Regions from separate parts of the Vibrio sp. 03_296 genome, predicted to be linked through region 2. Evidence: predicted binding sites of a transcription regulator. Region 2 holds the regulator's gene; each other region holds the start of a gene.

Region 1 (4,093 bases), on a different contig from region 2:
TCACATCACCAAGTACTCAAACCTTACGAGACTCGTATTCTCTTGATTGAACGTTAAGTTTGTTGTTCGTTGTAAAGAACGCTAATGGCACGCCCCTAATACGTTCAAAGGCTTTGGAAGTTCCAAAGCCTTTTTTTGTTACATGGGAGAAACAGGTTATTGATAACGAACCGAGTATCGATGCGGCTTATGATTCATTGCGAGTACTAAATTCAACGCAAAAGCGCCGAGAATCGACAGTGCGATCGTGGTCGGGCTGACAAAGAAAAAGGAAGCAAATAGGATGGTTGCATCAATTGCCATCTGCGATTTCCCCACTGAAACACCAAATTTATCTTGGATGTAGAGGCAAAGCACGTTAAAGCCCCCCAAACTGGAGCGATGACGAAATAGGATAAGCATTCCTAGGCCCATTAACAGCCCACCCGCAATCGCGCAGTAAACTTCATTGATATGCTCAACAGAGATTACTAAATATAGGTTATCGGCAAAAATTGAGACTAAACCACCAGAAATGGCACTATTAAAAGCAAAGCGACGCCCATAGCGTTTCCAAGCCAATAAATAGAAAGGGCAGTTCGCCAAAAAATACAACATTCCAAAAGTGAATGGAGTAAACTGAGTGACTAACAGAGCAAGCCCAGTTGTCCCGCCTGTCAGTAGATTGGCTGATTGCAGAAAAAAGACGCCTTGGGCGACGAGAAAGGTGCCGGTTAATATGGCGATCCAGTCTTCTCTACGTGAGTGTTTTTCCATCAGTGGTTAAATTTCATTTGCGATTGAGGGCGTGCATAGTAGTAAAAAGCTGATCTTTTTGGTAGCTAGCGGGCTAAAATTAGGGTAAACCTATGTAATTGTTGTTTTACAGGGTGTGAAACGCAAAATTGACACTTTAGATTGCATTTTCGCTTAAGGACAAAGCCAAGATGAAATCTTTCACATGTCATCATGAAGAAACTGCATAGAGAAAAATGAATTTTCTCTTTATGACCTGGATCAAATTATGTAGAATGCGCGCCATTATGGTGACGAAAACGTTTGCGTTGGGTCATTAACCAGTTTTTTTGCAACTTTCAGTCAAATCTGAGTCAGGAGATACAGATGCTTAAGCGTGATATGAATATCGCTGATTACGATGCGGAGCTATTCGCAGCTATCCAGGAAGAAACTCTTCGCCAGGAAGAACACATCGAGCTGATCGCTTCAGAAAACTACACAAGTCCACGTGTAATGGAAGCTCAAGGCTCTCAGCTAACCAATAAGTACGCTGAAGGCTACCCAGGCAAGCGCTACTACGGTGGTTGCGAGTACGTGGACAAAGCTGAGTCTCTAGCGATTGAGCGTGCATGTAAACTGTTTGGTTGTGAGTACGCGAACGTTCAGCCACACTCTGGCTCTCAAGCTAACAGCGCGGTTTACATGGCACTTCTTAACCCAGGCGATACAGTTCTAGGTATGAGCCTAGCGCACGGTGGTCACCTGACTCACGGTTCTCCTGTAAACTTCTCTGGTAAGCACTACAACGTCATCCCTTACGGTATCGATGAAGCTGGCCAAATTAACTACGACGAAATGGAAGCGCTAGCGCTTGAGCACAAACCTAAGATGATCATCGGTGGTTTCTCAGCGTACTCTCAAATCGTTGATTGGAAGCGCATGCGTGAAATCGCAGACAAAGTTGACGCTTACCTATTCGTCGATATGGCGCACGTTGCGGGTCTTATCGCAGCAGGTGAATACCCAACACCTGTGCCACACGCGCACGTAGTAACGACAACGACGCACAAAACGCTAGCAGGTCCACGTGGTGGTCTTATCCTGTCTAACGCTGGCGAAGACATGTACAAGAAACTGAACTCGGCCGTTTTCCCTGGCGGTCAAGGCGGTCCTCTAATGCACGTTATCGCGGGTAAAGCAGTAGCGTTCAAAGAAGCGATGGAACCTGAGTTTAAAGCTTACCAAGCGCGCGTAGTGAAAAACGCAAAAGCGATGGTGGCTCAGTTCCAAGAGCGTGGTTACAAAATCGTATCTAATGGTACAGAAAACCACCTGTTCCTTGTTGACCTAATCGACAAAGACATTACAGGTAAAGATGCTGACGCAGCACTAGGCGCAGCAAACATCACGGTAAATAAGAACTCAGTACCAAACGACCCTCGTAGTCCGTTTGTGACTTCGGGTATCCGTGTTGGTACGCCAGCGATCACTCGCCGTGGCTTCACTGAAGAAGACGCGAAAGAGCTAGCAAACTGGATGTGTGACGTACTAGACAACATCGGCAATGAAGCGGTTATCGAAGCAACGAAACAGAAAGTACTAGAAATCTGTAAGCGTCTACCTGTTTACGCATAAGATTTTGGCTACTTGAACATCAAAAAGGCTTCCGGATGGAAGCCTTTTTCATTCGTACATTTCTTAGTTAAAACAGTAAAAGGAACAAGAAAAGTCACCATTCAACCAAGAGCGTTGGCGTAGCGACAGCCATTACTTGTCTTTAGAAATGCTTAATAGCGAACCTGACTTACATTGGAACGAGTAGTAGCTATTGGTTTCGCTAAACTTACCTAAGCCTTCACCATCACAGTAATCGATATTGATATCACGCATTACATTCAGTGTCTCTTCACTGTTTAGCGCAAACTTCGCACCATCAGCGCATACGATGCGGACGCGTCCGTCTTTACTGACTGAGTAAAGTTTCACTTCGGTATTGCATAGCTCAAAGGAGGCTTCGCGGTAGTTATCTTGTGCGGTGTTTTGTTGGGCGCAACCTGCCAAAAGAGCTGAGGCGAATAGGGCGATAAAACCTAATTTGTTCATCTAATCAATCCTACTTTTTTGAAAATTTAGAATGCCATACGCAATGCGATGGATATGCGTTTGCATCAAGCCTATAGAATTGACCAATAGATGACAAGCAATTCATGTCGTGAAGGCTGGATAGACAAAGATTTAAGACAAATAAAAAGCTGGTTATCAATACCAGCTTTTTATTTTTCGAGGCAATCAGTGCTTTGGCTTATTTGACTTCTAAGCCTTGCGCCTGCATATCGGCATGATAAGACGAACGTACAAATGGACCACAAGCGGCATGAGTAAAACCAAGTTCCAGAGCAATCTCTTTAAGTTCATCAAATTCTGCTGGTGGAACGTAACGCTCTACCGGAAGATGGTGGCGACTTGGAGCAAGGTATTGACCGAGTGTCAGCATGGTCACACCATGAGCACGAAGATCTTTGAGCACTTCAACGATCTCTTCTTTGGTTTCACCTAAACCCATCATGAGTCCCGATTTGGTTGGAACATCAGGATGTTGCTCTTTGAACTTCTTCAGAAGATCCAATGACCATTGGTAGTTTGCCCCTGGGCGTACCTTACGGTACAGGCGTGGTGCCGTTTCCAAGTTGTGGTTGAACACGTCTGGCGGATTATCTTTTAGTGCATCTAGCGCCACGTCCATACGACCACGGAAGTCAGGAACCAATGTTTCGATACGAATATGTGGGCTTTGAGCGCGAATTTCACGGTTACAATCGGCAAAATGTTTTGCTCCACCGTCACGCAGATCGTCGCGGTCAACGGACGTAATCACCACGTATTTGAGTTTCATGTCGGCAATGGTTTTTGCCAGCTTCGTGGGTTCTTCTGCTTCCGGTGGAAGAGGTCGGCCATGGGCAACATCACAGAATGGGCAACGGCGAGTACAAATGGCACCTAGAATCATAAAGGTTGCCGTACCGTGGTTAAAGCACTCCGCCAAGTTTGGACAAGAAGCCTCTTCGCAAACCGAGTGCAGATTATTTTTACGCATAGCGGATTTAATATCTTGAATGCGTTGGCTATCTGCAGGCAACTTGATCTTCATCCAATCAGGCTTGCGTAGGACCTCTTTTTGCTCTGTCGGCATGTTCTTGACGGGAATCAGAGCCATTTTGTCGGCGTCACGATATTTAACGCCTTTTTCCATCTGGATTGGTTTACTCATGCTTCTCTTACTTCTGCTTCTGTGCTGAATTCAACTTGCTCATAACCAAGCAAATTTACCAGTTCTTTGACTAATTGTTGCTCAACGAGAGCGATGTCCGTGGGGCCT
Region 2 (4,093 bases):
TTCAGGGCAAGTTGTTGTGCTTTAGCGTTGTCGAGTGTGAGGTATTGACTAAAATTAACCGCCAATAAAATAATGGTCGCGATAAGCAAGATTCCGAATACGAGTTTTTTGTTCATTCAATTTTTCTCCAGATAGCTTGGTTATCAGACCTGATTGAGACAGAAAATCTTTCAAACGATATAAAAAAACCACATCATTTTGATGTGGTTTTAATCTATAAGAAATAATAAACGTGCTTGCCTACAAAGACAATTTATTCACTAATTCGTCTCGACGTTGCTGAGGAATCACACTCCAGTGCGTACCATTGATGGCTCCCTCTAACGCCCAAAGCAGCTCTAAGCTCACGGCACCACTGTGGGTGTTTTTAATCGCTTCGTACGCACGAACCGCGCCTTGAGACTCCAACTGCTCGACTGTTTCAATTCCCGCCTTTTTAAGCATTCGTTCGGTGGCTAAACGCAGGTTAGGTAGGTCTTTTAATCGTTCAGGTTTTGCTGTTGCTTGCAGTTGTTTATCATTATTAGCACTGGCCAATGCACGTTTGGCTAAAGCGAGTAGTGCATTTTGGTCTTGCCATAGCGCGTCTGAAATCGCGTAGTACTTAGTGACAACAGGAAACCCACGCTTAGTATAAACGTATGGTTTGAGCCCTTGCTTTTCAAAAAGTAATGTTGATTTTTGATCTGCGCGAATATGAAGCTGGTCTTTCACCACAAGTGCGAACATGGTCTCATCTGCAAAAAGGCCGAATCCGCCAAACATTGAGCGAGATTTTATCGCACCAAGTTGCTCAAAAAGCTTCATTGAATCTTTGAGTATCGGTTTATCCATGATGTGTTATCTCGGTGTAATTACTATTACGCCACCAAATCAGGTCCGAGAGATTAGCAAACCAATGCAAATACAATGTCATTAATGGGTAAACTTGTTGTTATGCATTTTTGCCATCGGTAACCCCGCTACCTACCAAAAAACGTCTGGTTTAGGCCGGAGGCTTTGCGTCCCACTTTTTCAAATGGTTTGCCCTGTGCGTGACACTAGAAGGATACGATTTCTATTGGAGTAACATCACATTTTCAAATAAAAAATGTGACATTGGTTCAGATAATAGTTGCAGTTAAGTGAATGAATGCTCGTTTTTAAGAACTTAACAGAATTTGACTTAACAAATCACTTACTAAGAATGAAAAAAAAAGCATCCAGATTTGGATGCTTTAGAATATTAGTCTTAACTAATTGATTTTTTTAACGGTATCACGAACCACTAACTCGGGATGCATTTCAAACACGCGTTTGTCATGCTCTTTGTCCTTAATACGTTCGAGAAGGATCTCAAATGCATTTTTACCAACACGGCGTTTTGGCTGGTGGATGGTTGTTAGCGGTGGTGAGAAGTATTCCGCCAACTCAATATTATCGTAGCCGATCACAGAGATGTCTTCAGGAATGCGAAGGCCTGACTGTTGAAGGCGGCTCATCAAACCCAGTGCCATGGTGTCGTTGAAGCAGAAGACCGCCGTTGGGCGATCTTGCCACGACGCGATCTTGTCAGCAGCCATCACAGCCGTATCACATTCAAAGTTTCCTTCAAGGATCCACTCGTTGTTAACGGCAATATTAGCTTCCTTCATCGCGCGTTTAAAGCCTTGGATGCGCTCTTGGCACGCGGCTTTTTCAAAGTGACCACTTAAACACGCAATTTTTGTATGACCATTTTCAATCAAGTACTTAGTGGCCAAGTAGCCACCTTCCTCTGAGTTATCGATAATTTTATCGGCTTGTGAGCTGATTGGACCCCAGTCCATAATCACTTTAGGAATATCTGCATGCTTATCAAGCATTTCGCGTAGTTCTTCAGTGAGGTCTGAACACATCACCAAAATGCCATCTACGCGTTTTTCCGCAAGCATACGAATGTAATCACGTTGCTTCTCGTAGATACCGCCCGTATTACAAAGAATTAGCGTATAACCTTGGCGGTAACAGTAGCTTTCTACGCCATCAATCACTTCAGAAAAGAACAAATTGGTAGATTGAGTGACCAGCATACCAATAGTACGAGTGGTGTTGCACTTTAGGCTACGCGCTACTGCGCTAGGCGCGTAGTTGAGCTCGTCAACCGCTTTCATGACTTTTTCTTGAGTGGCTTCTGCAACAAAACGCGTTTTGTTGATTACGTGCGACACTGTGGTCGTGGATACTCCAGCGAGACGCGCGACATCTTTAATTGTGGCCATAGGTATTGTCCTGTCTAAGGTTGCATTTTGAATCTACGATTCTTTGTTGCAACACAGTTTGCTACCTTTCTCCGAATTCGCTTTGTAAGGAAGACACACTAGAAAAGCAGCAGCTTAGCTTTAAATAAACACAAAAACCGCTGTATTTCAGCGGTTTGCATTAAAATCATATTTTATCGATTGCGGTCTCAATTTTAGACTGAGACGGCAAGAGTGGCAACCTACTCAAACAGCGAAATGTGTATCCGTGTTCACACTTTAGTGGTTAAAGTGTAACCGAGTGTTTGCTCTATTGATAAGGGCGTAATTATTATCCAACTAAATAGTCGCTGTCCAGCATACAAAACGCAACAAGTAGTTTTATTGCGCTGTTATAGAAGCCAAACTCATCATATTGTGCTGCTCGTTGAGAGAAGGTAGGTAACCAAGAGAGCAACATTTCTTGAATAAATGTGTTTTGCTCGATGAAAGCATCTTCCATGTGGCGATCTTGTTCAAACTCATTTGAGCGAATGATGAGGTTGCCAAGAAAGTCGAGCATGATCGCTAAGTGATCGGCCGGTTCATTTAGTTGTTGATTGACCTGCACACCATGTTTTTTTAGCCAAGCATCCATTTTTTGTGCCGGCTCGCCATTGAGTAGGCCATCTTTTGTAAGGTAAATTGATGCGTATGGCAGCGCGCCATGTTTTGCGGTTTTCAAAAATAGGTCACAAAAATCTGCCGCTAATTCCAATTGCGCATCTTGACGGTCAACAAGACGATTGAGTGCGTCGACAAAGGCGTTAACGGATGGTCGCAGAGCATCGTTTTCAGCCAATCCCGTTAAAAACGCTCTAATTTCCATGCTTTGATATTTATCGAGTTCTTCCTGAGTCAGTTCTTTGGCAAATAAGCTGGAAAGCCACCAATATATTTCCGCACGTTTTTCATTAAAGGCTTTTATCTCTTGCATCATTTATCGCTCCTAAATCAATCTCCTATAAGTGTAACCAAAAAAAATGAATAACAATAACGCCTATTGTTAAGAAAAATATAAATATATTTGAGCTTGTTAATGGTCTGATATTAAGCTTGTTTTGAATCAATAAAAATCAAGATACTTGCATTTCAAACGAAGTATGACTAGAAATGTTACTAGTTATGAATAGAATGTCTGCCCGTGTAGACAGAAATGACATGAAGTGGTGTAAATGAGCTATCACGTATTAGTCGTAGAAGATGATGTAGTGACTCGCAGTAAACTTGCGGGTTATTTTCAAAAAGAAGGTTACACAGTAAGTGAAGCGGAAAGTGGTGCCGAGATGCGTCATATTTTGCAAAATAGCTGCGTTGATTTGGTGATGTTAGACATTAACTTACCAGGTGAAGACGGCTTGATGCTGACCCGTGAACTACGCAGCCAATCGGACATTGGCATTATTTTGGTAACCGGACGCACGGATAGCATAGATAGAATTGTTGGTTTGGAGATGGGGGCAGACGACTACGTCACCAAACCATTTGAGTTACGTGAACTGCTGGTTCGAGTGAAAAACTTGTTGTGGCGGATTTCGCTTGCGCGCAGTGGTGGTTCAAAACATCAAGATGCGGAAAACGAAGACCATATTGTCCGTTTTGGCGACTGGACCTTCGATATTCATCGTCGAGCGTTGAGCCACAATGGTGAGCCAGTGAAGTTGACCAAGGCAGAATATGAGCTGCTGGTGGCGCTTTCGTCTTATCCAAATCAGGTATTAAGCCGTGAACGCATTCTCAACATGATTAGCCATCGTGTTGACGCGCCAAACGACAGAACGATTGATGTTTTGATTCGTCGCATGAGAGCAAAAATGGAGTTTGATCCTAAAAAC
Region 3 (4,093 bases), on a different contig from region 2:
TCTTCACCAAGGATGTTGATCATCGAGGTTTCACGAACCAGCTTAGTGCTACCAAGTGGTAAACCACAAACGGCGCGCAAGTGATTTTCAAACTGGCAAGTTTCGGCTCCTTGCTGGGTCCAATGGCCGGAGTTATGTACTCTAGGTGCAATTTCATTGACTAACAATTGTCCGTCGACATCGAAAAATTCAAGCGCCAACACACCAACGTAGTTCAGTGTTTCAGCGACAGCAGTAAACATTTGTTGTGCTTGCTCTTGCAGCTCTGGTGAGTCAATTGCCGTTGAAAGGCTTAACACGCCATTGACGTGAATGTTTTCTGCCAGTGGGTAGACTTCGATCTGCCCTTCTTTACCACGAGCGCCAATCAATGAAACTTCACGTTGAAATGGAACAAATTCTTCAGCGACAATCGCTTGAGTTGGCGTAGCCGCGATACAAGCTGCCATCTCTTGCCAAAGGGTTTCAATTTGCGCGGCATCTTTCAAACGCCATTGCCCTTTACCATCATAGCCTCCCAATGCGCTCTTTAGCACCATTGGCATGCCAACGTGCTCAATCGCTTTATTGAAGTCTTCACGCGTTTCAATGACGTAGTAATTGGCATTGCGTACACCCGCATTGTCGAGCAAGGCTTTTTCCAAACGACGATCACCACCTGCCTTTATCGCCTCACTGCTTGGAAGAAACTTGCCACTTGCTTGGCAGATCGCCAATACGTCATGAGGAATGTGTTCAAACTCTGCTGTGATCACATCAACGTGTTCAATCGCTTGCTCTAAGCCGTGACCAAGAAGATGCAACGTCAAAGGATGAACGACATCACCCGTTGTCACATCATAGGCAGAAATCTGGATATTCAAAGGCGCACCAGCCAATGACATCATACGTGCTAATTGTCCAGCGCCCAGAACCAATACGTGCATGATTTAGTCCTCTGCAGGATTCGGGTTAGCAAGGACGCTTGCTGTTTGTTCTTGGCGGAAGGATTCAACTTTGGCCATGATATTTTCGTCGTGAGTTCCAAGGATTTGCGCAGCGAGAAGACCAGCGTTCGCTGCACCAGCTTCACCAATTGCCAATGTCCCTACTGCGATGCCTTTTGGCATTTGCACAATAGAGTAGAGAGAGTCGAGCCCTGATAACGCGCGTGATTGCACGGGTACGCCCAAAACGGGCAAGCTGGTAAATGCCGCCGCCATGCCAGGTAAATGCGCCGCGCCACCTGCACCGGCAATAATCACTTTCAACCCACGCTCTTTGGCGGTTGAGGCATATTCAGCAAGGAGATGAGGAGTTCGATGTGCTGAAACTACTTTGGTTTCGTATTCCACGCCAAATCTGTCCAGCATTTCTGCTGCTAGTTTCATGGTTGGCCAATCCGATTTAGAACCCATGATGATACCGACTTTCATCTCAAACTCCTTCAAGCTGCATAATTGGGTGAGCTGATCAATTTTGTGCGCATTATACGAGGTTTTTTACCCCAAGCAAACGTTTGCGTTTGGGTGAGAGCTACCACGTGCGTTTTTCGCTGGCATTCGGCGGGTTATTGGCTTATTTGTAGTAGGTTGAGTATCTAGAGAGAAGAAGTGGTGAGTAATTTACAGCAAGTCGTGAAGGCGTTAAAGCAAGGTCAAGTGGTGGCTTACCCGACAGAGGGCGTGTTTGGCTTAGGTTGCGATCCTGATAATGAGGTGGCCATTGAGCGTCTTCTGACGATTAAACAGCGACCCAGAGATAAAGGCTTGATTTTGATCGCCGCTGATTTTCAACAGCTTCAACCGTATCTCGATTTAACAAGTTTGTCATCGGAGCAACTTCAGAGAGTTTTCGCCACTTGGCCAGGTCCTTATACATGGGTAATGCCAGCAAGTGCACGAGCGTCGGCGCTCGTCACAGGTTATCGCCAGACCGTTGCGGTTCGTGTGAGTGATCATCCTTTGGTACAAAAGTTGTGCAGTGAGTATGGAAAGCCGCTAACCTCTACCAGTGCGAATTTGTCAGGCCAAACGGAATGTAAAACCGTTGAGCAGGTTCAAGGTCAATTGGGCAACCAGATCTCCACCATTTTGCTTGGTGAAATTGGTGAGCGCCATCGACCCAGTGAAATCCGCGATGCTCGTACAGAACAATTATTAAGACAGGGATAACCCTGCTCAGCTTCAAAAGGTAGTTTAGATGTCCACAATAGATAAAGACGCGGTCAAGCTTTACTTGATGCAGTTACAAGATCAAATTTGTCAACGACTGGAACAAGAAGATGGCAAAGCAACATTTATAGAAGATGCTTGGCATCGAGAGCCAGGAGACCGATTAGGTGGCGGTGGCCGAACACGCGTAATGCGTGATGGCAACGTGTTTGAGCAAGGGGGGGTTAACTTCTCCCATGTGCAGGGTAATGCAATGCCAGCTTCTGCAACGGCGCATCGTCCAGAATTGGCTGGGCGCCGATTCGAAGCCATGGGCGTTTCTCTCGTCATGCATCCTCACAATCCTTACGTTCCGACATCGCATGCAAACGTGCGTTTCTTCATTGCTGAAAAAGAGGGGGAAGCACCGATCTGGTGGTTTGGTGGTGGGTTTGACTTAACTCCGTTCTATCCGTTTGAAGAGGATTGCCAATTTTGGCACAACACCGCCAAGGAAGTGTGTGCGCCCTTTGGTGCTGATGTGTATCTGCAGCATAAAGCTTGGTGTGATGACTATTTCTATTTGCCTCACCGCGGTGAAACGCGAGGTATCGGCGGCCTATTTTTTGATGACCTCAATCTGTGGGAGTTTGAGAAGTGCTTTGACTACATCAACGCTGTTGGTGAAGGGTATTGCGATGCTTACTTACCCATTGTTGAACGTCGTAAAGCCACAGAGTATGGCGAGCGTGAACGCGAGTTCCAGTTGTATCGCCGTGGCCGCTATGTTGAGTTTAACCTAGTGTATGATCGCGGGACTTTGTTTGGCTTGCAAAGTGGTGGGCGTACCGAGTCGATTTTGATGTCGATGCCGCCACTGGCTCGCTGGGAATACAGCTATGAACCACAAACTGGTTCACCAGAAGCGGACCTTTACCAGCATTACTTAAAACCGAGAGAATGGTAAGCAAGGAATCTCCTCTTTTCTATATAGATAGATAGTGATAGGGTCATCGTTAATCAGGTGGCCCTGTTTTCTCTATAGTTAAGCAAGCGGTAAGAACAACAAAGGTAAGGAAATGACTCAACAAATCGATCGTTATGCTGTGTTTGGCAACCCTATCGGACACAGTAAATCGCCATTTATTCACACCTTGTTTGCCCGCCAAACCAACCAGTCTTTAATCTACACAGCAGAAAGCGCGCCAAAAGAGGGCTTTGTTGAGGCAATGAAAGCGTTTTTTGCTGAAGGGGGAAAAGGGTGCAATGTGACCTTACCTTTTAAGGAAGAGGCGTATCAGTTTGCGAGTCGTTTAACGGAGCGAGCCCAATTGGCTGGTGCGGTGAACACACTAAAAAAACTGGATGATGGTGACATCATTGGTGACAACACTGATGGCGCAGGCCTTGTGCAAGATTTGTTGCAGCACCAAGTTGTGTTAGAAGGTGCACGTATTCTAGTGATAGGAGCAGGGGGCGCAGCTCGTGGCGTGCTTAAACCGCTACTCGACCAGAAGCCAGTCTCTCTCACCATTACGAATCGTACTTTCTCTAAAGCCGAAGAACTGGCTGCATTGTTTGCTGCTTATGGGTCTGTTACTGCAAAAGAGATGAAAACAGTGAATGAAGAGTACGATGTTATTATCAACTCTACGTCTGCATCATTGAGTGGTGAGTTGCCAGCTATTTCTTCCTCTATATTCGCCGCCAACAGTACTAGCTACGACATGATGTATGGCAAGGGCGATACCACCTTCAATCAATGGGCTAAGCAACACGGCGCTGCTCATGCCTATGACGGGTTGGGTATGCTAGTTGGGCAAGCTGCCGAAAGTTTCATGCTATGGCGAGGGTTGCGTCCCGGGTCTAAACAAATCTTGCGCGAGTTAAGAAAAAATCTTGAAGGGCTATAAGCGATGAATCAAGCCATCTTATTTCCAGACATGCAATCTTGGGATGAA

What was found. Region 2 encodes PurR, which represses purine synthesis genes. Its sites were predicted from a motif close to TNANGNAAACGTTTNCNTNA; they were not measured.
Region 1: a site for PurR is predicted at 1,027-1,046, ahead of glyA (serine hydroxymethyltransferase). Genes of this name have one in related genera too.
Region 3: a site for PurR is predicted at 1,487-1,506, ahead of purE (5-(carboxyamino)imidazole ribonucleotide mutase). Genes of this name have one in related genera too.

Annotation. Positions count from the first base shown of each region.
Region 1 is NZ_NPKW01000029.1:12,364-16,456, reverse strand. Features, by position in the region: gene treC (alpha,alpha-phosphotrehalase) at 1-57, shown strand, start outside; gene CIK04_RS02165 (YitT family protein) at 157-756, opposite strand; gene glyA (serine hydroxymethyltransferase) at 1,102-2,352, shown strand; gene CIK04_RS02155 (hypothetical protein) at 2,485-2,820, opposite strand; gene lipA (lipoyl synthase) at 3,020-3,985, opposite strand; gene lipB (lipoyl(octanoyl) transferase LipB) at 3,982-4,093, opposite strand, start outside.
Region 2 is NZ_NPKW01000157.1:29,282-33,374, forward strand. Features, by position in the region: gene CIK04_RS21610 (TVP38/TMEM64 family protein) at 1-116, opposite strand, end outside; gene CIK04_RS21615 (TfoX/Sxy family DNA transformation protein) at 241-834, opposite strand; cyclic di-GMP riboswitch class I at 950-1,038, opposite strand; gene purR (HTH-type transcriptional repressor PurR) at 1,236-2,240, opposite strand; gene torD (molecular chaperone TorD) at 2,551-3,198, opposite strand; gene torR (two-component system response regulator TorR) at 3,434-4,093, shown strand, end outside.
Region 3 is NZ_NPKW01000110.1:1,357-5,449, reverse strand. Features, by position in the region: gene CIK04_RS13460 (5-(carboxyamino)imidazole ribonucleotide synthase) at 1-926, opposite strand, end outside; gene purE (5-(carboxyamino)imidazole ribonucleotide mutase) at 930-1,415, opposite strand; gene CIK04_RS13450 (L-threonylcarbamoyladenylate synthase) at 1,596-2,153, shown strand; gene hemF (oxygen-dependent coproporphyrinogen oxidase) at 2,182-3,099, shown strand; gene aroE (shikimate dehydrogenase) at 3,212-4,045, shown strand; gene CIK04_RS13435 (DUF1488 domain-containing protein) at 4,049-4,093, shown strand, end outside.